4 regions of the Bradyrhizobium sp. 62B genome follow, and region 3 is predicted to be linked to each of the others. Evidence: predicted binding sites of a transcription regulator. Region 3 holds the regulator's gene; each other region holds the start of a gene.
The links. Region 3 encodes PhoB, which activates phosphate uptake and scavenging genes when phosphate is short. Its sites were predicted from a motif close to TGTCATNNANCTGTCAT; they were not measured.

Region 1 (7,674 bases), 2.8 Mb from region 3:
CTCGCCCTTGGCCTTGACCTGACCTGCGAGGTTGATGGCGCCGCCGAACAGCAGCAACTTCTCGGTCAGTGTGGTCTTGCCGGCGTCAGGATGGGAGATGATCGCAAAGGTCCGCCGTCGCGCCACTTCAGCGGCAAGCGGCGAACGGGCCGGCGATTCGGCGGAGGTGATGGCGATGTCGGACATAGCGGCAGCGTTTGACAGGGAAAATGGGCCTGATCAAGCCTCAATTGGCGATTGCGGAGCCCTTCGGCCAGCCCCATATCGGCTTGACGATCAATCCTGGGGAAGGACGACCTTCCCGCTCATCAACACATCAGCCCGCGGGGACGACCCTGCCTTGAACGGAGGGTCGTCATGGCCTGGATCATCCTGTTCGTCGCCGGACTTCTCGAGATTACCTGGGCGATCGGCCTGAAATACACAGAAGGCTTCAGCAAGCTAGTTCCGTCCGTCGTCACGCTCGCGGCCATGGCCGGCAGCGTCATCCTGCTCGGCCTCGCCCTCAAATCGCTGCCCGTCGGAACCGCCTATGCGGTATGGACCGGGATCGGTGCGGTCGGCACCGCGACCCTCGGCATCATCCTGTTTGGCGAGCCCGCCACGGCCCTGCGTCTTGCCAGCATCGGGCTGATCGTCGCCGGGATCGTCGGGCTGAAGTTGGTTACTTGACGAAGATCTTGACCGCCCACCAGGTCAGCGCCGCGACGATGGCGGACGCCGGCATCGTGATGACCCAGGCATAGACGATCGAGCTGGCGACGTTCCAGCGCACCGCCGAAAGGCGGCGGGCGGCGCCGACGCCGACGATCGCGCCGGTGATGGTGTGGGTGGTCGAGACGGGAACCCCGAGGAAGGTCGCCATGAACAGGGTCGCGGCGCCCCCCGTCTCGGCGCAAAAGCCCTGCATCGGCGTCAGTTTGGTGATGCGCAGGCCCATGGTGCGGACGATGCGCCAGCCGCCCATCAAGGTGCCCATCGCCATCGCCGCCTGGCACGACAGCACCACCCAGAATGGTACGAAGAATTCGCCGCCGAGATGGCCCTGCGAATAGAGCAGCACGGCGATGATGCCCATGGTCTTCTGCGCGTCGTTGCCGCCATGGCCGAGCGAATAGAGCGAGGCCGAGGCGAATTGCAGGATGCGGAAGGCGCGATCGACCGCGAATGGCGTCGAGCGCACCGACGCCCAGGAGACGATTGCAACCAGCACCATCGCAAGGACGAAGCCGACGAGCGGAGACAGGACGATCGCAATGACCGTCTTGGACAATCCGCTCCAGACCGCCGCGGAGATCCCGGCTTTGGCCACGCCCGCACCGAATAACCCGCCGATCAGCGCATGCGACGACGAGGATGGGATGCCGAGCGCCCAGGTCACGAGGTTCCAGACGATGGCGCCGACCAGTGCCGCGAAGATCACCTGGGCGTCGACGATCGCGGGATCGATGATGCCGGTCCCGATGGTCTGGGCGACGTGCAGCCCGAACACCATGAAGGCAACGAAATTGAAGAACGCGGCCCAGAACACCGCGAATTGCGGCCGCAGCACGCGGGTCGAGACGATGGTCGCGATCGAATTGGCGGCGTCATGCAGGCCGTTCAGGAAGTCGAACAGCAGCGCGACGGCGATCAAGCCGACCAGGATGGGAAGACCCAACGCGGCGTCCACAGCAATCCTGCCCTACACTTGCTCGATGACGATGCTGTTGATCTCGTTCGCAACGTCGTCGAAACGGTCGGCGACCTTCTCCAGATGATCATAGATCTCGACGCCGACGATGAAGTCCATCGCATTGCCGTCGCGATGCTTGAGAAACAGCTCCTTCAGGCCGATGTCGTGGAGATCGTCGACACGGCCTTCCAGCTTGCCCAGCTCTTCCGTGATCGCGGTCAGCATCGCCACGTTCGGGCCGATCGATTGCATCAGCGGCAGCGCGCGGCCGACCAGATTGGCGCATTCGATCAGAAGCCCGCCGATCTCACGCATCGGCGGCTCGAAGCTGCGGACCTCGAACAGCATCACGGCCTTGGCGGTCTGCTGCATCTGGTCGATGGCGTCGTCCAGCGAGGTGATGAGGTTCTTGATGTCACCCCGGTCGAACGGGGTGATGAAGGTGCGGCGCACCGCCGTCAGCACCTCGCGGGTGATGTTGTCGGCGTCGTTCTCGAACTGGTTGACGCGCTGGCAGTAGACCGGCGTTTCCTCGCCCCCGTTGAGCATGCCCTGGAGCGCGATCGAACCTTGGATCACCGTCTGGGCATGTCGGTCGAACAGGTCGAAGAACCGTTCTTCCTTGGGCAGGAAAGCGCGAAACCATCGCATCATGGGGATAGGCTACCGGTTGGAAATGGCCCGGCCGGAGGGGCCGTCATGAAACTGTCATAGACCATTTTCGATCCGCGCGCGTGTCATCTCACGCCCGCGGAGCCGGATCATCCACCGCTTTCACGCGGCAGGTAAACTCACTTCAAATCAATGACTTAGAGCGATCGCCGGAAGTAATGCGCGATTTCACCGATCACGCCGCGGCGGAAGGTGAGCACGCAGATCACGAAGATCGAGCCCTGGATCACCGTCACCCATTGGCCGAAACCCGCCAGATATTGCTGCATGGCAATGATCACGAAGGCGCCGACCACGGGGCCGAAGATAGTGCCGAGGCCGCCGACCAGCGTCATCAGCACGACCTCACCGGACATCGACCAATGGACGTCGGTAAGCGAGGCGTTCTGCGCCACGAACACCTTCAGCGCACCGGCAAAACCGGCCAGCGTGCCTGACAGCACGAAGGCCAGGAACTTGTACTGGTCGGTCCGGTAGCCGAGCGAGATCGCCCGCGCCTCGTTCTCGCGGATCGCCTTTAGGACCTCGCCGAACGGCGAGTTGATGATGCGGAAGATCAGGAGGAAGCCGGCGAGGAACCCGACCAGCACGACGTAATACAGCACCGTCGGCTTGGACAGATCGAAGATGCCGAACATGCGCCCCTGCGGGATGCCCTGGATGCCGTCCTCACCGTGGGTGAAGGGGGCCTGGAGGTAGATGAAGTACAAGAGCTGCGACAGCGCCAGCGTGATCATCGAGAAGTAGATGCCCTGGCGGCGGATCGAGATGAAACCCGTGATGAGCGAGAGCACGAAAGCCGCGGCGATGCCGACGAGGATGCCGAGCTCGGGCGGCAACGCCCACACCTTCAGCGCATGGGCGCTGCAATAGCCGGCCGTCCCCAGGAACATCGCGTGGCCGAACGACAGCAGGCCGCCGTAGCCGATCAAGAGGTTGAAGGCGCAGGCGAGCAACGCAAAGCACAGCGCCTGCATCACGAAGAACGGGTAGACGCCCGTGAATGGCACCGATGCCAATACCAGCGCCATCACCACGAAAACGATCATCTCGTCGCGCATCGCGCGCGGGGTTGCCGGCAGCGTGTTGTCCGTCAGGGTTGTCATATCAGGCCGCCCTTCCCGTCAATCCCGTTGGCTTCACCAGGAGCACCAGCACCATCAGCACGAACACGACGGTATTGGAGGCCTCAGGGTAGAAATATTTGGTCAGCCCCTCGATCACCCCGAGCGCGAAGCCGGTGATGATGGAGCCCATGATCGATCCCATGCCGCCGATCACGACCACGGCGAACACGACGATGATGAGGTCGGCGCCCATCAGCGGCCGCACCTGGTTGATCGGCGCCGAGAGCACGCCGGCCAGCGCGGCGAGACCGACGCCGAGGCCATAAGTGAGCGTGATCATGCGCGGCACGTTGATGCCGAAGGCGCGCACCAGCGTCGGATTTTCGGTGGCGGCGCGCAGGTAAGCGCCAAGCTGCGTCTTCTCGATCAAGAACCAGGTCGCGATGCAGACCACCAGCGAGAATACGACCACCCAGCCGCGATAGATCGGCAGGAACATGAAGCCGAGATTCATGCCGCCCTTGAGCTGATCCGGAATGGCGTAAGGCAGGCCCGACGATCCAAAGTAGTTCTGGAACACGCCCTGCACGATCAGCGCGATGCCGAAGGTCAGCAGCAGGCCGTAGAGGTGGTCGAGCCCGGTCAGCCATTGCAGCATGGTCCGTTCCAGGATCATGCCGAAGATGCCGACGATGATGGGGGCCAGCAACAGCGCCCACCAATAGTTGATGCCGCCGAGGTTGAGCAGGAAATAGGCGACGAAGGCGCCCATCATGTAGAGCGCGCCATGGGCGAAATTGATGATGTTTAGCATGCCGAAGATCACGGCAAGCCCGAGACTGAGCAGCGCGTAGAACGAGCCGTTGATCAGTCCCACCAGTAGCTGAGCGTATAGAGCCTGCATCGATCCCGCACCCGGTCCCTTCGGCGTTCCCTTGAAAGTCGCCCGCAAGCCTTCAAGGCCTGCGGGCGGTCATCTTACTTCTTGAGCAGCGCGCACTTGCTCTCGGACAGCGGCGTGAACGCCTGGTCGCCCGGCACCGTGCCGACCAGCTTGTAGAAGTCCCACGGTCCCTTGGACTCCGAGGGCTTCTTCACTTCGAACAGGTAGGCGTTGTGGATGGTGCGGCCGTTGGGCTGGATCTCGCCCTTGCCGAACAGATCGTCCTCCGTCGGCATCGACTTCATCTTCTCGACGATCTTGACGCCGTCATGCGGATTGCCGCCGAGGGCTTCGAGCGCCTTGAGATAGTGGCGCACGCCCGCATAGACGCCGGCCTGCACCATGGTGGGCGGCGCGTTGTTCTTCATCTTTGCGGCGAAGCGCTTGGAGAACGCCCGGGTCTGGTCGTTCATGTCCCAGTAGAACGTCTCGGTGAAGTTGAGGCCCTGCGCCGTCTCCAGGCCGATCGCCTTGATGTCGGTGAGGAAGAGCAGGAGCGCCGCGAGCTTCTGGCCACCCTTGCCGATGCCGAACTCGGCCGCCTGCTTGATGGTGTTGGTGGTGTCGCCGCCGGCATTGGCAAGACCGATGATCTTGGCCTTGGACGACTGCGCCTGCAGCAGGAAGGACGAGAAGTCCGGCGTATTCAGCGGATGCTTGACGCCGCCGACCACCTTGCCGCCGTTGGCGGTGACGACCGCGGTGGTGTCGCGCTCGAGCGCAGCACCGAAGGCGTAGTCGGCGGTCAGGAAGAACCAGCTGTCGCCCCCCGCCTTGACCAGCGCCTGCCCGGTGGTGTGGGCCAGCATGTAGGTGTCGTAGGTCCAGTGCACGGTGTTAGGCGAGCACTGCGCGTTGCTGAGGTCGGACGTCGCCGCACCTGAGTTGATGTAGACGCCGTTCTTTTCCTTGATGACGTTGTTGACGGCGAGCGCCACGCCGGAATTCGGCACGTCGACGATGATGTCGACCTTGTCGACGTCGAACCATTGCCGCGCGATCGCGGTGCCGATGTCGGGCTTGTTCTGGTGATCACCGGAGATGATGTCGATCTTCCAGCCCTTCGCAGCGAGGCCGGAATCCTCAACGGCCATCTGCGCCGCGAGCGTCGAGCCGGGACCGCCGAGGTCGGCATAGAGCCCGGACTGATCGGACAATGCGCCGATCTTGACGGTCTTGTCCTGCGCAGAGGCGACGCCTACTGCGGCGAATGTCAGCGCGGTGGTCAGCAGCAATGACGCAATCGACCTGGTCTTCATGCAACTTTCCTTTTTGAATTCTTCTCGTTGGCTGTACTAAACACCAAGATAGGTGTGGAGCTTGTCCATGTTGGCGGCAAGCTCGGCATTGGAAAATCCGTCAATGATCTTGCCATGCTCGACCACGTAATAGCGGTCGGCGACGGTCGACGCGAAGCGGAAATTCTGCTCGACCAGGAGGATCGTGAAGCCCTCCTTCTTGAGCCGCGCAATGGTGTGGCCGATCTGCTGAATGATAACGGGCGCGAGGCCCTCGGTCGGCTCGTCCAGCATCAGGAAACTCGCGCCGGTGCGCAGGATGCGCGCGATCGCGAGCATCTGCTGCTCGCCCCCGGACAGCTTGGTGCCCTGGCTGTAGAGCCGTTCCTTCAGGTTCGGGAACAGCTCGAAGATCTGCTCGAGCGGCAATCCGCCTGCACGGACCACCGGCGGCAGCATCAGATTCTCGCGCACGTCGAGACTGGAGAATATGCCCCGCTCTTCCGGACAGAAGGCGATGCCCATGCGCGCGATCTTGTCGGAGGTCGCGCGGATGATCTCCTGGTTGTTGAACTTCACCGAGCCGGTCCGCTTGCCGATGATGCCCATGATCGACTTCAGCGTGGTCGTCTTGCCGGCGCCGTTACGCCCGAGCAGGGTGACGACCTCGCCTGCGTTCACGTCGAAGTTGATCCCGTGCAGGATGTGGGACTCGCCGTACCAGGCTTCGAGGTTGCGGATTTGAAGGACATTTCCGCCGGTCGCAGCCTTGGCCGGAGCCTCGGCGATCGCAGTGTCAGGCATGACCGGCTCCCAGATAGGCTTCCTTGACGCGCTCGTCCTTGGTGAGCTCGCTGTAATGACCTTGCGCGAGCACCTGCCCGCGCGTCAGCACGGTGATGATGTCGGAGAGGTTGGCCACGACGCTCAAGTTATGCTCGACCATCAGGATGGTATATTTCGCGGAGATGCGCTTGATCAGCGCCGCGATCTTGTCGATGTCCTCGTGGCCCATGCCGGCCATCGGCTCGTCCAGCAGCATCATCTCCGGGTCGAGCGCGAGCGTGGTTGCGATCTCCAGTGCACGCTTGCGTCCATAGGGCATCTCGACCGCGGGCGTGTTGGCGAACTCGTTGAGGCCGACATCGTTGAGCAGCTCGCGCGCGCGATCGTTGAAGCGGTTGAGGACCGACTTGGAGCGCCAGAAATCGAACGAAGAGCCGTGCTGGCGCTGAAGCGCGACACGGACGTTCTCCAGCGCGGTGAGATGCGGAAACACCGCCGAAATCTGGAATGAACGAACAAGCCCCAGACGGGCCACGTCGGCCGGCGCCATCGCGGTAATGTCCTGCCCGTTGTACAGGATTTTTCCGGCGGACGGTTTGAGGAACTTGGTCAGAAGATTGAAGCAGGTCGTCTTGCCGGCCCCGTTCGGACCGATCAACGCATGAATGCTCCCACGGCGAACCTTGAGCGCAACGTCGCGGACGGCGAAGAAGCCCGCGAACTCCTTGGTCAAGCCTTCCGTTTCGAGAATAAACTCATCGGCCAAACAGATTTCCCCCTGCCCGCGCGCCGCGCGTGGCTATCCTTGTTGCTTCGGCTTTCCGGAGGCCTTGTTGCCTATCCTTGGAGCCACTCCTTGGAGCCTATCCGGAACACCGCCTCCGGGCGCGGAATATGCCGGAGGTGACGGGGGTTAGGCAAGGCGGAAAGCTGAGCAGATCAGGTCTCCGCCTGGGATACAAATGCTCCCTTAGTCGGAGGCGAGTGACGTCGCGCCTGCCCGGCCTCCCGGTTCGCAAGGCACCGGTCGTCAAGCCGTCGTTAACGGTCTTTCGTTCCGCGCGCCAGCCTTCATCAAAAATTTTCCCGCAAGGGTGATGATGCGCGGGTTTTGACGCTCCGGGAATATTGTCTTGGATTTCACAAGCGCCGCTCCGTCCGTCGTCAAGTCGATCAGGCAGCGTGATCTCCTGAACACGTGGCTGCGACTCTATGCGCGCGAGCAGATCGCGCCGGCAGTCTGGGAGTATCAGCCTGCGCGGCTGGAAGAAGAGCTGTCCGATCTCATCTATT
Region 2 (7,674 bases), 410 kb from region 3:
AGCGTCGCCGTGGCCGAGGCGATCAGCGGCAGCGCGAGGCCCGCATAGCTGTCGAGCATGTGCAGGTCGGCGACGATCTTGTAGGTCGGATAGATGCGCACCTCGACCGGCAGCATCAGGGTGATGAAGATCAGCCAGAAGATCGGCATGCGGAGCGGAAAGCGGAAATACACGATCGCATAGGCCGAGATGATCGAAATCGCGATCTTGCCGACCGCGATCATCAGCGCCATCACCAGCGAGTTCAGCATCATGTGGCCGACCGGCTCGCGGGTCGAGCCGCTCGTGCCGACGAAGATGGTCTGGTAGTAGGTCTCGAAGAAATGGCCGCCCGGCAGCAGCGACATCTGGCCGTTCGCGATCAGCGCGTTCTCCTGCGTCGAGGCGATGATCGCGATGTAGACCGGGAACGCGACGATCGCGATCCCGATCCAGAGGATGACGTGGGCGACATAGCGCCGAAAGCCCTCTTCCTCGACCATCAGTACGTCACCTTGCGTTCGACGAAGCGGAACTGGATGCCGGTGAGCACGATGACCATGATCATCAGGACCACCGATTGCGCCGCGGAGCTGCCGAGATTGCCGCCGAGCAGGCCGTCGGAATAGACCTTGTAGACCAGCGTTTCAGTCGACTTGCCGGGGCCGCCGCGGGTCATGGTGTCGATGATGCCGAAGGTGTCGAAGAAGGCGTAGACGATGTTGACGACCAGGAGGAAGAAGATGGTCGGCGACAGCAGCGGGAAGGTCACGGTCCAGAACCTTCGCATCGGGCGGGCACCGTCGATCGCGGCGGCTTCGAGCACGCTGCGCGGGATGCTCTGCAGGCCGGCGAGGAAGAACAGGAAATTGTAGGAGATCTGCTTCCAGGCGGCGGCGAGGATGATCAGCGTTGCGGCCTGGTCGCCGTCGAGCAGCGGATTCCAGTCGATGCCCAGGGCGCGCAGATAACGCGCGATCACGCCGAGCGAGGGATGCAGCATGAAGATCCAGAGCACGCCGACGACCGGCGGCGCCACCGCATAGGGCCAGATCAGCAGCGTGCGGTACAGCATCGAGCCGCGCAGCGGCTTGTCGGCCATGACCGCGAGCAGCAGCGCGAACGACAGCGACGAGACCGCGATGGCGAACGAGAAGAAGAAGGTGCGGAGGATCGATTCGAAATAGGCGGAATCCCCGAACAGCTCGACGTAATTTTCGAACCAGACGAAGGTGGTCGACAGACCGAAGGCGTCCTGCTGCAGGAAGGACTGGATCACGGCCTGCAGGGCCGGCCAGTAGAAGAAAATCAGGACGATCGCGAGCTGCGGCGCAACGAGCGCATACGGCAACAGCTTTGATTGGAAAATGGCTTGCTTTTGCATGATGCCCGCAGGAGTGGCAGGCCGGGTTGCCCGGCCTGCCATCCGTGACCTTACTTGACGGCGGTCTTTTCGAACTGACGCAGCATGGTATTGCCGCGCTCGACGGCCGCGTCCAGCGCCTGCTTGGCGGTCTTCTTGCCGGCGAGCGCCTGCTCGATCTCTTCCGCCCAGACGTCACGCAGCTGAACCATGTTGCCGAGGCGAAGGCCGCGGGAGTTCTCGGTCGGCTCCTTGTTGGTCAGCTCGAGCAGCGGGGTCTCGAGATATGGCTGGTCCTTGTAGAACCCTTCCGCCTTGGCCTTCTCGTAAGCCGCCTTGGTGATCGGCAGGTAGCCCGAGGCCTTGTGGATATAGACCTGGCGATCGGTGTCCGAGAGGAACGTCAGGAATTTTGCAACGCCCTTGTACTCCTCGGCCGGCTTGCCGCCCATGACCCAGAGCGAAGCGCCGCCGATGATGGAGTTCTGCGGGGCGCCCTTCGCGTCGGGGTAATAAGGCATCGGCACCGCGGTGAAGGCGAACTTGGCCTGCGCCTTGACGTTGCCGAAGAATGCCGACGAGGTCAGATAGAGCGGACATTCGCCCGAGGTGAAGCGGCCCTCGCCGGTGTTGGTGCGGCCGGCATAATCGTAGGTCTTGTCCTTCTGCAGCTCGACCAGCTTCTCGAGATGCTTGACCTGGAGCGGACCATTGAACTCGAGCTTGGTGTCGAAGCCGTCGAGGCCGTTGGCCTTGCTCGCCAGCGGCACGTTGTGCCAGGCGGAGAGCTGCTCGAGATTGACCCAGGTGACCCAGGAATTGGAGAACCCGCAGGTCGCATGACCGTTGTCATGGAGCTTCTTGGCGGCCTCAAACGTTTCGGGCCAGGTCTTTGGGATCGCGACATTGGCCTTCTTCAGCTCGTCGAGATTGACCCACATGACGGTCGATGACGAGTTGAAGGGGAACGAGAGCATCTCGCCCTTCGAGGTGGAGTAGTAGCCGGTGATGGCGGGCAGGTAGATCTTGGGATCGAACTTTTCGCCGGCCTCGGCCATCAGCTTGTAGACGGGCTTCACGGCGCCGGTCGCGGCCATCATCGTGGCGGTGCCGACCTCGAACACCTGCATGATGTGCGGCGCGTTGCCGGCGCGGAACGCCGCGATGCCGGCATTCATCGTATCGGCGTAGTTGCCCTTGTAGGTCGGGATCACCTTGTAATCGCTCTGCGATGCGTTGAAGTCGTTGGCGAGCTTGACGATGACGTCGTTGTTGGCGCCGGTCATCGCGTGCCACCACTGGATTTCGGTCACGGCCAATGCCGGCGAGGCGCCGAGACCAACCGTGAGTGCAACAGCAGCAGCCGTGCCAAAATGTCGAAGAGCCATCAAGAAAACCTCCCTTGCCCGTCACTAAAGAAGCGCTTGCGCTAGCAGTGCCATATGACGTTCACATGACTGTGTAAGCGGGAGAAACGAAAGCAGCAAGCGCTGCTAAATGGGAAGTCGTCAAATAGGCGAAGACGCCACAGCCAGCCTCCTCCGTTCGCGGTGCACTATCGTGCCCGCGCCGCAGTGCGGCATCATTCGTTGGACGGAGGTGGCCTCTACCGCTTGCGCTCGGGGCCGCAGACCGTGCCCTTTTCGACCATCGCGTCGATCTCCGCCCTGGAGTAGCCGAACTCGCCCAGCACCTCGGCTGCGTGCTGGCTGAATTTCGGCGGCAGCCGGCGCAGGCTCGGCTTGCTGCGGTCGAGCCGGATCGGGGAGGCGACGCCCTTGTACCAGTCCTTCTCGATGATATCGCCGCGCGCGATCGTGTGCGGATTGGTCAGAGCCTGGTCGATCTTCTGCACGGGCCCCGCGGGCAGGCCCGCGGCGAGCAGGCGATTGCACAGCGGCTCGGCCTCGTGCTGGCGGAACACGGCAGCAAGCTCGGCGCGCAGCGCCTCGCGGTTGGCGATGCGGTCCTTGTTGCGGGCAAAGCGCGGATCGGTGCCCAGCTCGGGCTTGCCGATCTCCTTGGCGAGCTTGCGGAAGGTGCCGTCATTGCCGACGCCGATGAAGATGTTGTCGGTTTTCGTCGGGAAGATCGCGTAAGGCACGAGGTTCGGGTGCTCGTTGCCGGTGAGCGAGGGCGGCTTGCCATGCATGAAATAATTCGCGGTGTGCGGATGCATGATGGCAAGGCCGGTCTCGTACAGCGTGGTCTCGAGGAATTGGCCCTGGCCCGAACGCTGCCGCTCCGACAGCGCCATCAGGATGCCGATCGCCGCATAAAGGCCGGTGGTGATGTCGACCAAGGGCACGCCGATCCGCATCGGCCCGCTCTCGGGCGAGCCGGTCGCAGCGATCATGCCGGTCATGGCCTGGATGATGGCGTCATAGCCGGGATTGCCGCCGCGCGGACCGTCGGCGCCGAAGCCGCAGATCCGGCAATGCACGAGACGCGGGAATTTCCTACTGAGGACGTCGTTGCCGATGCCCCATTTCTCCAGCGTGCCCGGCTTGAAATTCTCGATCAGGACGTCGGCCGTCTCCAGCATCTTGAGCAGCACGATGCGGCCGCCCTCGGAGGCGAGGTCGAGGCCGATCGAGCGCTTGTTGCGGTTGATGCCGACGAAATAAGCCGCGTCCTCCTCGTGGAAAGGAGGGCCCCATTCGCGCACCTCGTCGCCGGCGGGCGGCTCGACCTTGATCACGTCGGCGCCATGGTCGGCGAGGATCTGGGTGCAATAGGGACCGCCGAGCACGCGCGTGAGATCGATGACGCGCAGTCCGCTCATGGCACCTGTGGCGGCTTCAGAACTCATTGCCTTCGCTTCCCCTGTGTCGACCTTTGGTCACAGGCCTAGCGAGGTTTGTTTGCGCCAGCAATGGGCCCTCGCGTAGGGCCGTATGCGCCGCCGAGCGTCAGTCCCGCGGCGTGGCAAATCAACGCAAGTGGCCGGCCCGAGGGGGATCTCGGGCCGGCCAATCCGCCGTTCCGATCAGACGACCGTCAGGCGAACGTCGACATTGCCGCGCGTGGCGTTGGAATAGGGGCACACCTGGTGGGCCTTTTCGACCAGCGCTTCGGCCTCCGCGCGGGCGAGGCCCGGCAGCGAGACCGCGAGGTCGATATCGAGGCCGAAGCCGCCCTCGGAGCGCGGGCCGATACCGACGGTCGAGGTGACGGAGGCGTCGGCGGGAACCTTCGGGCCGCCCTGCGAGGCCACGAACTTCATCGCGCCGATGAAGCAGGCGGCATAGCCGGCCGCAAACAGCTGCTCGGGATTGTTGCCGGCGCCGCCGCCGCCGCCGAGCTCCTTCGGCGTGGTGAGTTTGACGTCGAGCGCGCCGTCGAGGGTTGCAGCATGGCCGTCGCGGCCGCCGGTGGCCTTGGCGCTGGTCTTGTAGAGGACGTTCACGGACATTGTCGTCTTCCTGGTGTCTTGGGGTGGGGGTGTGATCTATATCGCAGACAATTAGATTGTGCGCAATTGAAATTTCGCCGTCTCACATTTAATTGTTCGCAATTGAATGTGCCGGCGCGCGGCGCCAGAATGAGACAAGTCCCAAAGAGATTCCCATGCCCCGAAAATCATCGGCAGCGGACGCGCCGCTGCGGCTCGACAACCAGATCTGCTTCGCGGTCTATTCGGCCGCGCACGCCTTCAACCGCGTCTACAAGCCGCTGCTGGACCGGCTCGGCCTGACCTATCCGCAATATCTTGTGATGCTTGTGCTGTGGGAGCGCGACGACGTGCCGGTCAAGGACATCGGCGAGCGGCTGTTCTTGGATTCGGGCACGCTGACCCCGCTGCTGAAACGGCTGGAAGCGGCGCATCTCGTGAAGCGCACCCGCTCCAGCGAGGACGAGCGCCAGGTCCTGATCGCGCTGACGGCGCAAGGCCATGCCCTGAAGGAGAAGGCGCGTGCCGTGCCGCAATCGATCCTGGCGGCGTCGGATTGCTCGGTGTCGGAGCTGGTGGCGATGAAGGACGAGATCGTGGCGCTCAGGGATCGGCTGAATGCGGTGATCGGGGAGTAGCGTTTCGCCAGAGCCGGCTTTGCCCTTCGAAGCGAGCGAAGGGCTGGTGGAGCCAGGCGGGATCGAACCGCCGACCTCTTGCATGCCATGCAAGCGCTCTCCCAGCTGAGCTATGGCCCCTTAGTCCTTAACGGGGTGAAATCTGGTGGATCACCCCAACCGGCGAGTCCTGGCGACTCGCGCGGTGCACCCTTTTTCACAGATCAGGACTGATCTCAAGTCTCTTCATCACCTCCGACATCACCAATGATGTCGGTTACGTCCTCATCGCCCTCTTCTTCGTCGGCAATAAAGGTCGAATCATCGTCATCGTCGTCGTCGAGGGTCTCGTCGACCTCGATATCGTCCTCGGATTCGGGCACCACGGCCTTGACCTTGCCGGTGTTCTCCTCGGCATCAGCCTCCTCGAGCGAGACCTCTTCGACCTCTGCGGGCTCGGGCGTAGCATCCGCCGTCGCCGCGTGTCGGGCTTCGGCGCCACGGGGCATACGCGCCGGCGCCACCGGGGCGATCGGCACGACTTCGCCGGTATAGGGCGAGATCACCGGATTCTTGTTGAGGTCATAGAACTTCTTGCCCGTGGTCGGGCAAATACGTTTGGTTCCGAGTTCGGACTTGGCCACGGCAGGAATCCTGGGAATGTCTGAAAAGCGGTGTTTCACTTGGCTAGTTGGCGGCCCGCTGTCAATAGCGCATTACGGGAGAACGACATGCCCGTGACGGGGCGCGGACCATGTGGTACCTGCGCCGCAGTCCCCTCAGGGCTCATCCAAGGACACAATCTTGACTCATTCCGACCAACCGAGGCCGCTTCAGTCTCGCGCCAGCGGTCCCCTGACCGGGAAAGTACGGGTGCCCGGCGACAAGTCGATCTCCCACCGCGCGCTGATCCTGGGCGCGCTCGCGGTCGGCGAGACCAGGATTTCGGGCCTGCTCGAGGGTGAGGACGTCCTCAACACTGCCAAATCGATGCAGGCGCTGGGCGCCAGGGTCGAGCGCACCGGGGATTTTGCCTGGAAGGTCAACGGCGTGGGCGTCGCGGGCTTCGCCACGCCCAAGGCCCCCCTGGATTTCGGCAACTCCGGCACCGGTTGCCGGCTGGTCATGGGCGCCGTCGCCGGCTGCCCGATCTCGGCAGTTTTCGACGGCGATGCCTCGCTGCGCAGCCGCCCCATGCGCCGGATCCTCGATCCCTTGGAAAAGATGGGCGCGAAGGTCATCTCCGGTGGCGAGGGTGGTCGTCTGCCCCTGACCCTTCAGGGCGCGCGCGATCCGCTGCCGATCACCTACACGACCCCGGTCGCCTCGGCCCAGATCAAGTCGGCGGTGCTGCTGGCCGGCCTCGCCGCACCGGGCACCACGACCGTGATCGAGAGCGAGGCCAGCCGCGACCACACCGAGCTGATGCTCAAGCATTTTGGCGCCGACATCACCTCGGCGCAGGAAGGCCAGCACGGCCGCCGCATCACGCTCAAGGGCCAGCCCGAACTGCATGGCGCCACCGTCGTGGTGCCCGCCGATCCGTCCTCGGCGGCCTTCCCGGTCGTCGCAGCGCTGATCGTCGAGGGCTCGGATGTCGTCCTGTCCGATGTCATGACCAACCCGCTGCGCACCGGTCTTCTCACGACGCTGCGCGAAATGGGCGCCTCGATCGAGGAAAGCGAGGTCCGATGTGACGCCGGCGAGCCGATGGCGCAATTGCGCGTGCGCGCCTCGAAACTGCGCGGGGTCGAGGTGCCGCCCGAACGCGCTCCATCGATGATCGACGAATATCTGGTGCTGGCCGTGGCGGCATCCTTCGCCGAAGGCACGACGATCATGCGCGGCCTCCAGGAGCTGCGCGTCAAGGAATCCGACCGGCTGGAGGCCACCGCCGCCATGCTGCGCGTCAACGGCGTGAAGGTCACCATTTCCGGCGACGATCTCATCGTCGAGGGGCGCGGCCACGTTCCCGGCGGCGGCACCGTCGCCACCCACATGGACCATCGCATCGCGATGTCGGCGCTGGTGATGGGCTGCGCCTCCGATCAGCCCGTGACCGTCGACGACACAGCCTTCATCGCCACGAGTTTCCCGGACTTCATTCCGATGATACGTTCTTTAGGGGCCGAGTTTTCATGATCATCGCCATCGACGGGCCCGCGGCCTCGGGCAAGGGGACGCTCGGCAAGCGTCTTGCGCACCATTACGGCTATCGTCATCTCGATACCGGCGTGATCTACCGCGCGGTGGCCTATGCCCTGATGCAATCAGGTCATGATCTCCGGGACGAGGCGGCCGCGGTGCAGGCCGCCCTGGAG
Region 3 (7,674 bases):
AACTTTGTTCCGGAGCAGTCGTCGGCCGACCGCTCCCGCTATTTCTGGTCCTACACGATCGTCATCACCAATTCGGGCGAGGAGACCGTGCAGCTCAAGACGCGGCACTGGATCATCACCGATGCCTCCGGCCGCCAGCAGGAGGTGAAGGGCGAGGGCGTGGTCGGCGAGCAGCCGATCCTGGCCCCCGGCGAGCGCTTCGAATACACCTCGGGCGTCCCGCTCTCGACCGCCTCCGGCTTCATGACCGGCCGCTACCAGATGGTCAGCGAAAGCGGCGAACGCTTCGAGATCGACGTGCCGGCGTTTTCGCTGGACAGCCCGGACAGCAAGCGGGTGTTGAACTAAGGGGCCGGTTTCGCAGGTGCCGCAGGGTGGGCAAAGCGACTTGTCCGCCGTAGCTCGAAGAGCGAAGGCGTGCCCACGTATCGTTCGCAACCGAGAGAGCTTGTGGGCACGGCGCAAATGCGCCTTTGCCCACCCTAGGAGAGCTCGCTACGCGTCTTCCACGCCCGCTTCGTGCGGGGTGAACTGATACACCGAGCTGCAGAACTCGCAGGTCACGACCACCTTGTCGTCCTTGACCATCGCAGCACGATCATCCGGCGAGAAGCTCTGGAGCATCGAAGCGACCGCATCGCGCGAGCAGGAGCACTGTGCCTTGAGAACCATCGGATTGAACACGCGCACGCCGCGCTCGTGGAACAGGCGGAACAGCAGCCGCTCGCCGGAGAGCTCGGGATCGATCAGCTCGACGTCCTCGACGGTCTCGATCAGCGAGCGTGCCTCGACCCAGGCATCGTCCTCGGCGACGGCATGCACCTCGATGCCGTCAGGAGCATCGCCGGGATGTAAATCGGCCTGCCGCGCGCGCTCCGGCGCCTTCGGCAGAAACTGCATCAGCATGCCGCCGGCGCGCCAGCGATGCTTGCCGCCATCGGCGGAGCGCCACTCCTCGCCGACCGCGAGGCGCACGCGCGTCGGGATCTGCTCGGAGCGCAGGAAATATTCATGGGCGGCGTCTTCCAGGGTGCCGCCGTCGAGCGCGACCAGACCTTGGTAGCGGCTCATGTCAGGGCCCTGATCGATGGTCATGGCGAGATGACCGTGGCCGAGCAGCGCACCGGAATCCATGCCAGATTTCTGGGCTTCCCCAAGGCGCGCGGCATCGAAGCGCGCATAGGCGCGCAGGCGATCCGGCGCCTGATAGTCCACCACCAGGAAGGACACCGGACCGTCGGTCTGCGCCTGCAGGATGAAGCGGCCCTCGAATTTCAGCGCCGAGCCGAGCAGCGTGGTCAGCACGATGGCCTCGCCCAGCAGCTTGCCCACGGGCGCGGGATAATCGTGCTTGGTGAGAATGTCGTCGAGCGCCGGGCCTAGCCGCACAAGGCGGCCGCGTACGTCGAGCGCATCGACCTCGTAGGGCAGCACGGCGTCATCGATCGGAATCGAAGATGGCGCGCGAACCGGACCTTCGGGCCCGGCTTTCATGTCAGGGGATTGGGAAACCATGGCGCATTATCTGGGGTCGGTCGATGCAAATTGAAAGAGGCATGCCCGCATTCCTCACGGAACGACGGCTCGCGTAGCCCGGATGGAGCGCAGCGTAATCCGGGAGATCTTTCCGCGCGTTGAGAACCCGGATTTCGCTGCGCTCCATCCGAGCTACAAGAAGCTACTTCACCGCGTCAAAGCACCAGGCCAGAATGCCTTTCTGCGCGTGCAGGCGGTTTTCGGCCTCGTCGAACACGACCGATTGCGGGCCGTCGATCACCTCATCGGTGACCTCCTCGCCGCGATGGGCGGGCAGGCAGTGCATGAACAGCGCATCCGGCTTGGCCAGCGACATCAGCTTGCCATTGACCTGATAGGGCTTGAGCACGTTGTGGCGATGCTCGCCTTCCTTGTCGCCCATCGACACCCAGGTGTCGGTGACGACGCAGTCGGCGCCCTTCACGGCGGCCTCGGGATCGGTGCCGAGCATGATCGGCGCGCCCGTCGACTTGATGAAGTCGCGCATCGCCTTTTTCGGCGCGAGCTCCGGGGGCGTCGCGACATTGAGCTGGAACTTGAAGCGCTCGGCGGCATGCGCCCAGGACGCCAGCACGTTGTTGTCGTCGCCGGTCCAGGCCACCGTCTTGCCCTCGATCGGGCCGCGATGCTCCTCATAGGTCATGAGGTCGGCCATCACCTGGCAGGGATGCGAGCGCCGCGTCAGGCCGTTGATGACGGGCACGGTGGCGTTGGCCGCGAGCTCCAGCAGCGCATCGTGGTTGAGGATGCGGATCATGATGGCGTCGACATAGCGCGACAGCACGCGCGCGGTGTCGGCGATGGTCTCGCCGCGGCCGAGCTGCATCTCGGCGCCGGTGAGCATGATGGGCTCGCCGCCGAGCTGGCGCATGGCGACGTCGAACGACACCCGCGTCCGCGTCGAGGGGCGCTCGAAGATCATCGCCAGCGTCTTGCCTTCGAGCGGCCGCACCGGCTGCTGCGCCTTCTGCTTGGCCTTCATGGCGCTTGACGCCGCGAGCATGCGCTTGAGCTCCGACAGCGGGAGCTCGTTGATGTCGAGGAAATGCTTCGGGGACTTGCTCATCAGCTTGCCCGCTTGGTCTGGCCGGCCGCCAATGCGGAGCAGGCACGCTCGAGCCTGATGACGCTGTCCTCGATCTCGGCTTCGGTGACGATCAGGGGCGGCAGGAAGCGCACGACATTGTCGCCGGCGCCGACGGTCAGCAGCTTCTCGTCGCGCAAGGCGGCCACGAGATCGCCCGAGGGCACGACGGCCTTGATGCCGATCAGGAGGCCCTCGCCGCGCACTTCGCTGACGATGTCGGGGTGACGGTCGATCACGGAGGCGAGCTTCTGCTTGAGCAGCAGCGACATCTTCTGCACGTGGTCGAAGAAGCCTGGCTTGAGCATGACGTCGAGCACGGCGTTGGCCGCGGAGATCGCCAGCGGATTGCCGCCGAAGGTCGAGCCGTGCGAGCCCGGCCCCATACCGGCCGCCGCATCCGCGGTCGCCAGCACCGCGCCGATCGGGAAGCCGCCGCCGAGCGCCTTGGCCAGCGACATCACGTCAGGCGTCACGCCGGTACGCCTGTAGGCAAACAGATCGCCGCTGCGGCCCATGCCGGTCTGCACCTCGTCGAAGGCGAGCAGCAGCCCCTTCTCGTCGCAAAGCTGGCGCAGCGCCTTGAGGAAATTGGGAGGTGCCGACCGCACGCCGCCCTCGCCCTGGATCGGCTCGATCAGGATGCCGGCGGTGTTGGGGCCGATCGCCTTCTTGACGGCTTCGAGGTCGCCATGCGGCACCTGGTCGAAGCCGTCCATCGGCGGTCCAAAACCTTCGAGATATTTTGCAGAGCCGGTCGCAGCCAAGGTCGCCAGCGTGCGGCCGTGGAACGCGCCTTCGAAGGTGATGATGCGGTAACGTTCCGGATGGCCCTTGGAGAAGTGATGATGGCGGACCAGCTTGATCACGCCCTCCAGCGCCTCGGCGCCGGAATTGCAGAAGAACACGAAGTCCGCAAAGCTCTCGTTGCACAGGCGCGCGGCGAGCTTCTCGCCGTCCGGGCTCTGGAACAGGTTCGACATGTGCCACAGCTTCGTCGCCTGCTCCTGCAACGCCTTGACCAGCGCGGGATGGGCGTGGCCGAGCGCGTTCACAGCAACGCCCGAGGTGAAATCGAGATAGCGATCGCCATTGGTCGCAATCAGCCAGCAGCCTTCGCCGCGCTCAAAACCGAGGTTGGCCCTGGCGAAAACGGGGAGCAAATGCGGGGCTACGCTGTTAGTCATGACGGTCACTTGATGTTGCGGACGGTGTGGGGCGTGCATTGCGCAACGCACCATTGACCGGCCCGGAAAACGAAACGTGCCGCCTTTTAAGGGCGGCACGCGGGACTATCTTAGGCCTGGTGAAACGGGTGTCAATGCCGCCCGAAAGCCTCGGGAAACGCAGATTCCGTAGTCTTGCGGTGGCGATTTTGCGGGTTTTACACCACGGAACATGTGGAAGCGAGTCGGCGGACTCTTGCGCGTGAGTCACGCCATATTGTAGCGTTTGGGCTGTCAGATACGACATCTCGTGCAGCAGTTCTGATCCCAAGAGTCCTCATGTACCGGCGTAAACGTTCGGGCGCGAGTAGCGCGCCCGGCGAGCCTTAAGGGATTCTGACGGCACGGGTTTTTGAGGCTTAGGCATTCGCCGCACGGACCGCCAGGATGGCAGAAGCGCAGCGAGGGAAAGGGTGCAATGACGGTTTTGACCTGGTCCGACGATCGCGTCGAGCAGCTGAAAAAGCTCTGGGAGGCCGGATTGTCGGCCAGCCAGATCGCAGCAGAGCTCGGCAATGTGACCCGCAATGCCGTGATCGGCAAAGTGCACAGGCTCGGCCTGTCCGGCCGCGCCAAGAGCCCTTCGTCGGCCGCGCCGCGGCCGCGCAAGGCACGCCCGGCGCAGCACATGATGCGGGTGACCCGCCCCATTGCGCGCGGCAACACCGCACTGGCGCAGGCCTTCGAGGTCGAAGTCGAGGCCGAACCGGTCACCTACGACAACGTGGTGCCGATGAGCCAGCGGCTGTCGCTGCTCGAGCTCAACGAGGCGACCTGCCACTGGCCGGTCGGCGATCCCTCGAGCCCGGATTTCTTCTTCTGCGGCGGCAAGGCGCTGTCCGGCCTGCCCTACTGCGCCCAGCATTCGCGCGTGGCGTATCAGCCGGCAGCGGATCGCCGGCGCGCACCGGCGAAGCCGGGCCCGCGGTAAACACGGTCTTAGGCATCGAGACGAAAAAGCGCGTCAGCTGGCGCGCTTTTTGTTGGATTACGGAAGCAGGTCCTACGTCTGCTCAGCCTTCGCAAAGCGATCATCCAGCGCGTAGCCGGCGCCGCGGACGGTGCGGATCGGGTCCTGCTCGCGGCCGAGATTGAGCAGCTTGCGCAGGCGGCCGATATGGACGTCGACGGTACGCTCGTCGATATAGATGTCGCGGCCCCAGACGCTGTCGAGCAGCTGCTCGCGCGAGAACACGCGGCCGGGATGCTCCAGGAAGAACTCCAGAAGCCGATATTCGGTCGGGCCGAGATCGATCGGGCGGCCCGAGCGCGCCACGCGGCGCTTGTCGCGATCGAGCTCGATGTCGCCATAGGCCAGCACGGTCGCGAGCCGCTCGGGGTTGGCGCGCCTGAGCAGGCCCTTCACGCGCGCCAAGAGCTCCGGCACCGAGAACGGCTTGACGATGTAGTCGTCGGCGCCGGTCGCAAGGCCGCGCACCCGCTCGCTCTCCTCGCCGCGCGCGGTGAGCATGATGATCGGCAGCTGCTTGGTCTCGGGCCGGGTGCGCAGGCGCCGGCACAGCTCGATGCCGGAGAGGCCCGGCAGCATCCAGTCGAGCACGATCAGATCGGGAATGTGCTCCTTGAGGCGGGTGTCGGCGTCGTCGCCGCGCATCACCGTCTCGACGTCATAGCCGTCGCCTTCGAGGTTGTAACGCAGAAGCTCGGTGAGAGCTTCCTCGTCCTCAACCACCATAATGCGTGCGCCCATGGTGTCGTCGCTCCTTAGGTCTTCGGATATCAAGTCTTCAGGTATTCGGGACCGTCGTGGCGAAGGTCGTCATGTCGCCCTTCGGCCGCTTGTCGGTGATCGCCTGGCCCTCGATCATGTAGAACACGGTCTCGGCGATGTTGGTGGCGTGGTCGCCGATCCGCTCGATGTTCTTGGCGCAGAACATCAGATGGATGCAGAACGAGATGTTGCGCGGATCCTCCATCATGTAGGTGAGGAGCTCGCGGAACAGCGAGGTGCAGATCGCGTCGACTTCCTCGTCGCCCTTCCACACCGCCATCGCCGCCGGCAGATCGTGCGCGGCATAGGCATCCAGCACCGACTTGACCTGCTGCTGCACGAGGTCGGTCATGTGCTCGAGGCCGCGGAACAGCTTGAGCGGATGGAAGTCGGTCTCCAGCGCGGCGACGCGCTTGCCCATGTTCTTGGCGAGGTCGCCGATGCGCTCGAGGTCGGTCGCGACGCGCATGGCGCCGACGATCTCGCGCAGATCCACCGCCATCGGCTGGCGGCGGGCGATAGTGAGCACGGCGCGTTCTTCGATGCGCTTCTGCAGCGCGTCGAGATCGGCGTCGATGGTGACGACGCGCTGGCCGAGCGCGACGTCGCGGCGGATCAGCGCGCCGACGGAATCGACGATCATGCGCTCGGCGATTCCGCCCATCTCGGCGACCAGGCGGGTGAGCTCCTGGAGGTCAGTGTCGAAAGCCTTTGCGGTATGTTCAGAACCCATGTTGCGTCTCCTCAGCCGAACCGGCCGGTGATGTAATCCTGCGTACGCCGATCGCTCGGCGACGTGAAGATCTTGCTGGTGTCGTCGAACTCGATCAGCTCGCCGAGATACATGAAGGCGGTCTTGTCGGAGACGCGCGCCGCCTGCTGCATGTTGTGGGTGACGATCGCGATCGTGTAGTTCTCGGACAATTCCTGGATCAGCTCCTCGACCTTGGCGGTCGAGATCGGGTCGAGCGCCGAGCAGGGCTCGTCGAACAGGATCACTTCAGGCCGCACCGCGACGGTGCGGGCGATGCACAGGCGCTGCTGCTGGCCGCCGGACAGCGACAGGCCGGAGGCGTTGAGCTTGTCCTTGACCTCGTTCCACAGCGCGCCGCCGCGCAGCGCCTTCTCGACCCGGTCGTCCATCTCGGACTTCGAGATCTTCTCGTAGAGGCGGATGCCGAAGGCGATGTTCTCGTAGATCGTCATCGGGAACGGCGTCGGCTTCTGGAATACCATCCCGACCCGGGCGCGCAGCAGGTTGAGGTCGAGCTTGGGATCGAGGATGTTGGTGTGGTCGAGCAACAGCTGGCCGGTGGCGCGCTGTCCCGGATAGAGGTCGTACATCCGGTTGAAGATGCGCAGCAGCGTGGACTTGCCGCAGCCCGACGGGCCGATGAAGGCCGTGACGCGATTGGCGCCGAGCGTCAGATTGATGTTCTTCAGCGCGTGGTGCTCACCGTAGTAGAAATTCAGGTTGCGCGCGGTGACCTTGGCTGGCGCCTCGGGCAGCGGCTGCGAGCCGGGGTGAACGCTCGGCGCGCTGACGGAAACAGAGATTTCACTCATTTTGCAGTCCTCTCGGCGCCGATGATGCGGGCGCCAATGTTCAGGGCAAGCACGGTCAGGGTGATCAGCAGGGCGCCGCTCCAGGCGAGCTGCTTCCAATAGGCGTAGGGGCTCTGCACGAAGTTGTTGATGGTGACTGGAAGGTTCGCCATCGTCTTGTCCAGGCCGAGACTGAAGAACTGGTTCGACAGCGCGGTGAACAGCAGCGGCGCCGTCTCGCCGGCGACGCGCGCGGTGGCCAGCAGCACGCCGGTGATGAGGCCGGAGCGCGCCGCGCGATAGGCGATCCGCTTGATCACCAGCGAGCGCGGCAGGCCGAGCGCGCTGGCGGCTTCACGCAGCGGGTTCGGCACCAGCAGCAGCATGTCCTCGGTGGTGCGCACCACGACCGGGATCACGATCACGGCAAGCGCCAGCGCGCCCGCGATCGCCGAGAAGCCGCGCATCGGCACCACCACCGCGCCGTAGATGAACAGGCCGATGATGATCGAGGGCGCCGAGAGCAGGATGTCGTTGATGAAGCGGATCAC
Region 4 (7,674 bases), 680 kb from region 3:
CCGGCGCCATGGCCGATGCAAAGCATCGGCGTTTTCTAGGGACGGCGGCCAGGGGCCGCCTATGCCGGCCTCTCCCGCAAGCAGGGAAGGCGAGGGGACGGAGCGGCCGCCACCTGGCCGCTCGGAAAGCTGAGGGTGGGGCCGCATCACGCCACACCCCCAATCCGCAGCTCCCGCGATTCAATCCCCAACGGCGCGTGGGTCGCCGCGACGATCATGCCGCCGCGCGACAGGTGCTCGCGCATCAGGCCGCCGAACATGTCCTGTCCCGCCACATCCAGCGCGTTGGTCGGCTCGTCCAGCAGCCAGACCGGGCGGCGGACAGTCAGCAGGCGCGCCAGCGACAGGCGGCGGCGCTGGCCGGCCGACAGGAAGCCGGCGGGCAGGTGGGTGGCGTGCGCGAGGCCGACGATGGCGAGGCTCTCGGCGAAGTCAAAACGCTCGCCGCCGAGAAATTCGGCCCAAAAGGTCAGATTTTCGGCCACGCTGAGCGCCGGCTTGAGGGCATCGCGATGGCCGAGATAGTGGCACTGCTCGGGCAGCGTCAGCTCGGGATCGCCGCCCGCCAGCGCGATCTTGCCATCCGCCGGCACGAGCAGGCCGGCGATCAGCCGCAGCAGCGAGGTCTTGCCCGATCCGTTGCGGCCGACGACTGCCACGGCCTCGCCGGAGACCGCGGCGAAATCGAGCCCGGCGAACACCTGGCGGCCGCCCCGCACGCAGGCGACCCCGTGTCCGAAGAGCTGCATCTCGCCTTGTTTCAGGTCACTCAAAGCCGGGCCTCAGGAAAACTTGGGGTAGCGCATGGGAATTTTTGGCTGGCGGTTGCTGCGGCACGATTGTGGCTGTGGCGGCGCGGTTAGAAAGCTTCTATAAGCCCGGAACTACTTGATGCAGCAACTCAACCTGCCCCCGCAAGCGGCCCAGCCTAGATGTGCTGACGGTGTTAAAATACCCTGCCGGGTATAACTAACAATTGGGATTTCCTACATGACCTCGCTCGACAGCTTCAAATGCAAAAAGACCCTCAAGGTCGGCGCCAAGACCTATGTCTATTACAGCCTGCCCACGGCCGAGAAGAATGGTCTGAAGGGAATTTCCAAACTTCCCTACTCGATGAAGGTCCTGCTCGAGAACCTGCTGCGCAACGAGGACGGCCGTTCGGTCAAGAAAGAGGACATCGTCGCCGTCTCGAAATGGCTGCGCAAGAAGTCGCTGGAGCATGAAATTGCGTTCCGCCCGGCGCGCGTGCTGATGCAGGACTTCACCGGCGTGCCCGCGGTGGTCGATCTCGCCGCGATGCGCAACGCGATGCAGAAGCTCGGCGGCGACGCCGAGAAGATCAATCCGCTGGTGCCGGTCGACCTCGTCATCGACCATTCCGTGATCGTGAACTTCTTCGGCGACAACAAGGCTTTCGGCAAGAACGTCACCGAAGAGTACAAGCAGAACCAGGAGCGCTACGAGTTCCTGAAGTGGGGCCAGAAGGCGTTCTCGAACTTCTCCGTCGTGCCGCCCGGCACCGGCATCTGCCACCAGGTCAATCTCGAATATCTCTCCCAGACGGTGTGGACCAAGAAGGAGAAGATGACGGTCGGCAAGAAGACCGGCACCTTCGAGGTCGCATACCCTGACTCGCTAGTCGGCACCGACTCCCACACCACCATGGTCAACGGTCTGGCCGTGCTCGGCTGGGGCGTCGGCGGCATCGAGGCGGAAGCCTGCATGCTCGGCCAGCCGCTGTCGATGCTGCTGCCCAACGTCGTCGGCTTCAAGCTGAAGGGCGCGATGAAGGAAGGCGTCACCGCGACCGATCTCGTGCTGACAGTCACGCAGATGCTGCGCAAGCTCGGCGTGGTCGGCAAGTTCGTCGAGTTCTTCGGCCCCGGTCTCGACAATCTCTCGGTCGCCGACAAGGCGACGATCGCCAACATGGCGCCCGAATATGGCGCGACCTGCGGCTTCTTCCCGGTCGATGCCGCCGCGATCGACTACCTCAAGACGTCGGGGCGCGCCGCGCCACGCGTCGCGCTGGTGCAGGCCTATGCCAAGGCGCAAGGGCTGTTCCGCACCGCCAAGTCGCCCGATCCGGTGTTCACGGAAACGCTGACGCTCGATCTCGCCGACGTCGTGCCGTCGATGGCCGGTCCGAAGCGCCCCGAAGGCCGCATCGCGCTGCCGTCGGTCGCCGAAGGCTTTTCGCTCGCGCTCGGCACCGAATACAAGAAGGCCGAGGAGCCCAACAAGCGCTTTGCCGTCGAGGGCAAGGATTTCGAGATCGGCCATGGCGACGTCGTGATCGCCGCCATCACCTCCTGCACCAACACCTCGAACCCGAGCGTCTTGATCGGCGCCGGCCTCTTGGCCCGTAACGCCGCCGCGAAGGGCTTGAAGGCAAAACCGTGGGTGAAGACCTCGCTCGCCCCGGGTAGCCAGGTCGTCGCGGGCTATCTCGCCGATTCCGGCTTGCAGAAGGATCTCGACAAGGTCGGCTTCAACCTGGTCGGCTTCGGCTGCACCACCTGCATCGGCAATTCCGGTCCGCTGCCCGAGGAGATCTCGAAGTCGATCAACGACAACGGCATCGTCGCCGCCGCCGTGCTCTCCGGCAACCGCAACTTCGAAGGCCGCGTCTCGCCCGACGTGCAGGCGAACTATCTCGCTTCGCCCCCGCTGGTCGTCGCCCACGCGCTCGCGGGCAGCGTTACCAAAAACCTTGCCGTCGAGCCGATCGGCGAGGGCAAGGACGGCAAGCCGGTGTACCTCAAGGACATCTGGCCCACGACGAAGGAAATCAACGCCTTCATGAAGAAGTTCGTGACCTCGACGATCTTCAAGAAGAAGTATGCCGACGTGTTCAAGGGCGACGCCAACTGGCGCAAGATCAAGACGGTCGAGAGCGAGACCTATCGCTGGAACATGTCTTCGACCTACGTGCAGAACCCGCCCTATTTCGACGGCATGAAGAAGGAGCCGGAGCCGGTCACCGACATCGTCGAGGCGCGCATCCTCGCCATGTTCGGCGACAAGATCACCACCGACCACATCTCGCCGGCCGGTTCGATCAAGCTCACCTCGCCCGCTGGCAAATATCTCAGCGAGCACCAGGTGCGTCCCGCCGACTTCAACCAGTACGGCACGCGCCGCGGCAACCATGAAGTGATGATGCGCGGCACCTTCGCCAACATCCGCATCAAGAACTTCATGTTGAAGGGCGCCGACGGCAACATCCCCGAAGGCGGTCTCACCAAGCACTGGCCCGACGGCGAGCAGATGTCGATCTACGACGCCGCGATGAAGTACCAGCAGGAGCAGGTGCCGCTGGTGGTGTTCGCCGGCGCCGAATACGGCAACGGCTCCTCGCGCGACTGGGCTGCCAAGGGCACGCGTCTGCTCGGCGTGCGCGCCGTGATCTGCCAGAGCTTCGAGCGCATCCATCGCTCCAACCTGGTCGGTATGGGCGTGCTGCCGCTGACCTTCGAGGAAGGCACCTCCTGGTCGTCGCTCGGCCTGAAGGGCGACGAGAAGGTCACGTTGCGCGGCCTGCAGGGCGACCTCAAGCCGCGTCAGAAGCTGACCGCCGAGATCGTCTCCGGCGACGGCTCGTTGCAGCGCGTTTCGCTGCTCTGCCGCATCGATACGCTGGACGAGCTCGACTACTACCGCAACGGCGGTATCCTGCACTACGTGCTGCGCAAGCTCGCGGCCTAAGCGCGGATTTGTGAACGGTGGCTCACTGCGAAGTGAGTAGAAGGTTAAATGAAGGCGGCCTATCACAAGGCCGCCTTTCATGCGTTTGCGGCACGTTCGGATGGGCCCGCGCGGCGGAAAACGGTCCTTGGGCGGTTATCTGGGCGGATGAAGTATCGTGCCCCGTAAGACTACGGTGACCATCAGGCGATAAGATCCCCCTCCACGAGTGACGGTGTGTGACGTTCGACATGACAACAATGACGGCTTCTCATCTGGTTTCACGTTGGTCCGGTGCCCTCTGGTCGAGTGCTCTCGGTCTTTGTGCCATCGTCGCCGTCGTCGTTCCCGCCTCTGCCGATCCCCGCGCCGTTGTCGAATTGTTTACCTCGCAAGGCTGCTCCTCCTGTCCGCCCGCCGATCAGATCATCGGCGATCTCTCCAAGGATCCGTCGATCATCGCGCTGAGCATGCCGATCGACTATTGGGACTATCTCGGCTGGAAGGACACGCTGGCGGATTCGCGCTTCTCTGCACGACAGCGTGCCTATTCGAAGATGCGCGGCGACCGCGAGGTCTACACCCCGCAGGTCGTGGTCAACGGCTCCACCCATGTCATCGGCAGCGACCGTACCAGCATCGAGAATGCGATCGGCAAGACCGACAAAGGTGTGGGCGTGATGAGCGTGCCGGTGACGATGTCGCTCGCGGGCAAGCAGATCAACGTCTCGGTGGCCGCGAGCAAAGAGCCGGCCGTCTCGCATGGCGAGGTTTGGATCTGCTCGATCGCCAAGTCGGTCCCGATCGCAATCACCCGCGGCGAGAATCGCGGGCAGCAGGTCACCTATCACAACGTGGTGCGCAACCTGCTCAAGGTCGGTGACTGGACCGGACGTTCGGAAAGCTGGACGGTGCCGATCGAGAATTTGACGCGCGACGGCGTCGACGGCGCGGTGGTCTACGTCCAGGACGGCAGCCGCGAGCGGCCGGGCCCGATGCTCGGCGCGGCGTACACGTCGCTGCATTGAAGTAAGCACAGCATCTCGGCAATTGTTGCTCGTCATTCCGGGCGCGCGAAGCGCGAGCTAGGGTGCGCAATTGCGCAACTGAGAATCCATCTATCTATGGACGAGCTGAGAAATGGATTCTCAGATGCGCAATTGCGCATCGTAGTTCGCGCCAAGAGGCGCGCCTCGGAATGACAGCGCGCCAGCAACATCCCGACACAAACAAAAAAGGACCAACTTGCGTTGGCCCTCCTTGTCGTGCGTACAGACCCGATCCTGTTCGACCCCGGGGGGCTGGGGGCTGAGGAATCCGGAACCAAAAGGACCGGGTCAACGCACATGAATCTTTTCGCAGTGCAGGGCGGCAGTCGCTAGGCGGAAAAGCGGCGAGACTATGATTCCTTCTAACGATCCCGTGACGGTTTGCCGCGACAGAGTTCCACCTTTGCGTGTGCCCGGCATCGCACCTGATTCGATCGGTTGAATGAAGGCGGGCGAGTTCCATCAAGAGCCTTGCAGCGAGGGACGGATGGCGCAATCATACCATTGTCATGCTCCGGTTCCGGGGACGGTTCGCGGACTGGGTTCAAGTCGTGCGATGAGGAGGCTCTCCATGAGTCTGATGTCGGAGGATGCCGATCCGAGCGAGCAGCGCGCGGCGGCGCGCCCCGCCGCTGCGAATGCGCAACAACTGAGCCGGGTGACGTTCAACCGGCTCGAGCTGCACCGCATTCTCAATCTCTACGGCCGCATGGTCGCCGACGGCGAGTGGCGCGATTACGCCATCGACTTCCTGAAGGACCGCGCGGTGTTCTCGGTCTATCGCCGTGCCTCGGAAGTGCCGATCTATCGCATCGAGAAGGATCCACGGCTGGCGCGCAAGCAGGGCATGTACAGCGTGATCTCGGCGACGGGCCTGATCCTGCGCCGCGGCCACGAGCTCGAGCGCGTGCTGCTGGTGATCGACCGGAAACTGGCGGTGGTGTAGCCACTGACCCCGTTGCCCGAATGGAGCGACGCGCAATCCGGGCCGTTGTAGCAGCGGATGGACCTGTCCCGGATTGCGCTTCGCTCCCTCCGGGCTACAAGAGCTTCCTACTTCCCCGGCACCGTGCTCGCGCCCTCGCCGAGGTCGCGCTGCATCATCACCGTGTCCAGCCAGCGGCCGAATTTCAGCCCGACATTGCGATGCGTGCCGATCATCTTGAAGCCGCCCTTGGTGTGCACGCCGATCGAGCCGGCATTGGCGGAATCGCCGATCACCGCGATCATCTGGCGAAAGCCGCGCGCCTCGCATTCGGCGACCAGCCGCTCCAGCAACGCTGAGCCGACGCCGCGGCGATGGAAGGCGGGATCGAGATAGATCGAGTTCTCGACCGTGAAGCGATAGGCCGGCCGCGGCCGGTAGGCGCCGGCATAGGCATAGCCGGCAACGCGGCCGTCGAGCATGGCGACGAAATAGGGATAGCCGCCATCGACAAGCGCGCGATAGCGGCGCGTCATCTCCGAGAGGTCGGGCGGCTCCAGCTCGAACGTGGCGGTGCCCTCGCGGACGGCCTGCTGGTAGATGGCGGTGATGGCGGGAAGGTCGGCCTCGGTTGTGGGCCGGATGTCTGCTGCGGTCATGGGGCGAAGATTAAAGCGTTCCCGGGACGGCTGGAAGAGGCGAACGGCCTTTCCACGTCGTCATTGCGAGCGAAGCGAAGCAATCCAGAAATGCATCTGCGGAGGGACTCTGGATTGCTTCGCGGACTTCGTAATGAAGGGAAAGGCATCTCTTGTAGCCCGGATGGAGCGCAGCGAAATCCGGGACAGGTATATCGGCTGATGCGACGTTCCCGGATTGCGCTGCGCTTCATCCGGGCTACGGGAACGGTGCTCCCGCCCAAACAAAAACCCCGGCCTTTCGGCCGGGGTTCGTGTCGTTCGCTCTGTCCGTCGCTTAGTCGCGCTGGCCGAGCAGCTGCAGCAGCAGCGTGAACAGGTTGATGAAGTTCAGGTACAGCGACAGGGCGCCGGTGATGGCCGCACGCTCTGCGATGTCACCGCCGGCCGAGGCATAGCCGTAGATGTAGTCGTTCTTCAGCCGCTGGGTGTCCCAGGCGGTGAGGCCCGCGAACACCAGCACGCCGACCACCGACACGATGAACTGCAGCATCGAGCTCGCCAGGAACAGGTTCACCAGGCTCGCGATGATGATGCCGATCAGGCCCATGAACAGGAACGAGCCCATGCCGGTCAGGTCACGCTTGGTGGTGTAGCCGTAGAGGCTCAGCGCACCGAAGGTCGCCGCGGTGATGAAGAACACCCGCACGATCGAGGTGTGGGTGAACACCAGGAAGATCGACGACAGCGAGATGCCCATCAGCGCCGCGAACACCCAGAACAGGATCTGGGCCGTCGAGGGCGCGAGACGGTTGATGCCCGCCGAGATCACGAACACCATGGCCAGCGGCGCGAGCATGAACAGCCATTTCAGCGGGCTGACGAACATCGCGTAGCCGAACGGCGTCAGGAACAGCTTGCCGACGCGGACGGATTCCGCCGTCGGAACGTCGGTCACGGCAGCCATGTAGACGCCGAGCGCGGCCAGGCCGGTGATGGCGAGGCCGATGCTCATGTAGTTGTAGATGCGCAGCATGTAGGCGCGCAGGCCGGCATCGACCGTCGCGGCGTCAACACGCCCGGCGGCCCTGCCGAAAGGAGAAGCGTAGTTACGGTCTAGGTCCGACATGGTCGAATTCCCGTTGGTTGGTCCGGTCCGGCACTGGGGTCGCCGTGCCGCCGGTTCGTCAAACTCTATCTCGGATACCGATGCCAACCGACTAAATTTTGGCTAACAATCGGGGCTCCGAACCCACTCGATATGTGGGAAACTAACACATTCGCTGCAACCTTCCACGCGCGGCTGAATGTCGCCCTTGGCGGCAATCCTGACGCGAACCTGACGAGCAGTCGTAGTTAATCGCGGGAATCG

Region 1: a site for PhoB is predicted at 2,371-2,387, ahead of ML401_RS19700 (DUF47 domain-containing protein). Genes of this name have one in related genera too.
Region 2: a site for PhoB is predicted at 2,785-2,801, ahead of ugpB (sn-glycerol-3-phosphate ABC transporter substrate-binding protein UgpB). Genes of this name have one in related genera too.
Region 4: a site for PhoB is predicted at 5,234-5,250, ahead of ML401_RS01880 (DUF2794 domain-containing protein). Genes of this name have one in related genera too.

Annotation. Positions count from the first base shown of each region.
Region 1 covers NZ_CP092841.2:4,165,202-4,172,875, forward strand. The annotation lists gene ML401_RS19685 (peptide chain release factor 3) at 1-186, opposite strand, end outside; gene sugE (quaternary ammonium compound efflux SMR transporter SugE) at 358-672, shown strand; gene ML401_RS19695 (inorganic phosphate transporter) at 665-1,672, opposite strand; gene ML401_RS19700 (DUF47 domain-containing protein) at 1,685-2,329, opposite strand; gene ML401_RS19705 (branched-chain amino acid ABC transporter permease) at 2,485-3,453, opposite strand; gene ML401_RS19710 (branched-chain amino acid ABC transporter permease) at 3,455-4,318, opposite strand; gene ML401_RS19715 (ABC transporter substrate-binding protein) at 4,393-5,616, opposite strand; gene ML401_RS19720 (ABC transporter ATP-binding protein) at 5,653-6,399, opposite strand; gene ML401_RS19725 (ABC transporter ATP-binding protein) at 6,392-7,147, opposite strand; gene ML401_RS19730 (hypothetical protein) at 7,515-7,674, shown strand, end outside.
Region 2 covers NZ_CP092841.2:112,057-119,730, reverse strand. The annotation lists gene ugpE (sn-glycerol-3-phosphate ABC transporter permease UgpE) at 1-482, opposite strand, end outside; gene ugpA (sn-glycerol-3-phosphate ABC transporter permease UgpA) at 482-1,363, opposite strand; gene ugpB (sn-glycerol-3-phosphate ABC transporter substrate-binding protein UgpB) at 1,414-2,730, opposite strand; gene ML401_RS00510 (CaiB/BaiF CoA-transferase family protein) at 2,949-4,154, opposite strand; gene ML401_RS00505 (organic hydroperoxide resistance protein) at 4,332-4,757, opposite strand; gene ML401_RS00500 (MarR family winged helix-turn-helix transcriptional regulator) at 4,913-5,374, shown strand; tRNA gene ML401_RS00495 (tRNA-Ala) at 5,419-5,494, opposite strand; gene ML401_RS00490 (TIGR02300 family protein) at 5,590-5,997, opposite strand; gene aroA (3-phosphoshikimate 1-carboxyvinyltransferase) at 6,158-7,495, shown strand; gene cmk ((d)CMP kinase) at 7,492-7,674, shown strand, end outside.
Region 3 covers NZ_CP092841.2:6,994,670-7,002,343, forward strand. The annotation lists gene apaG (Co2+/Mg2+ efflux protein ApaG) at 1-348, shown strand, start outside; gene ML401_RS33635 (Hsp33 family molecular chaperone) at 496-1,515, opposite strand; gene argF (ornithine carbamoyltransferase) at 1,679-2,602, opposite strand; gene ML401_RS33645 (aspartate aminotransferase family protein) at 2,602-3,807, opposite strand; gene ML401_RS33650 (GcrA family cell cycle regulator) at 4,265-4,777, shown strand; gene phoB (phosphate regulon transcriptional regulator PhoB) at 4,850-5,557, opposite strand; gene phoU (phosphate signaling complex protein PhoU) at 5,595-6,311, opposite strand; gene pstB (phosphate ABC transporter ATP-binding protein PstB) at 6,323-7,144, opposite strand; gene pstA (phosphate ABC transporter permease PstA) at 7,141-7,674, opposite strand, start outside.
Region 4 covers NZ_CP092841.2:382,012-389,685, forward strand. The annotation lists gene ccmA (heme ABC exporter ATP-binding protein CcmA) at 147-749, opposite strand; gene acnA (aconitate hydratase AcnA) at 991-3,711, shown strand; gene ML401_RS01875 (thioredoxin family protein) at 3,942-4,718, shown strand; gene ML401_RS01880 (DUF2794 domain-containing protein) at 5,311-5,685, shown strand; gene ML401_RS01885 (GNAT family N-acetyltransferase) at 5,793-6,323, opposite strand; gene ML401_RS01890 (Bax inhibitor-1/YccA family protein) at 6,640-7,431, opposite strand.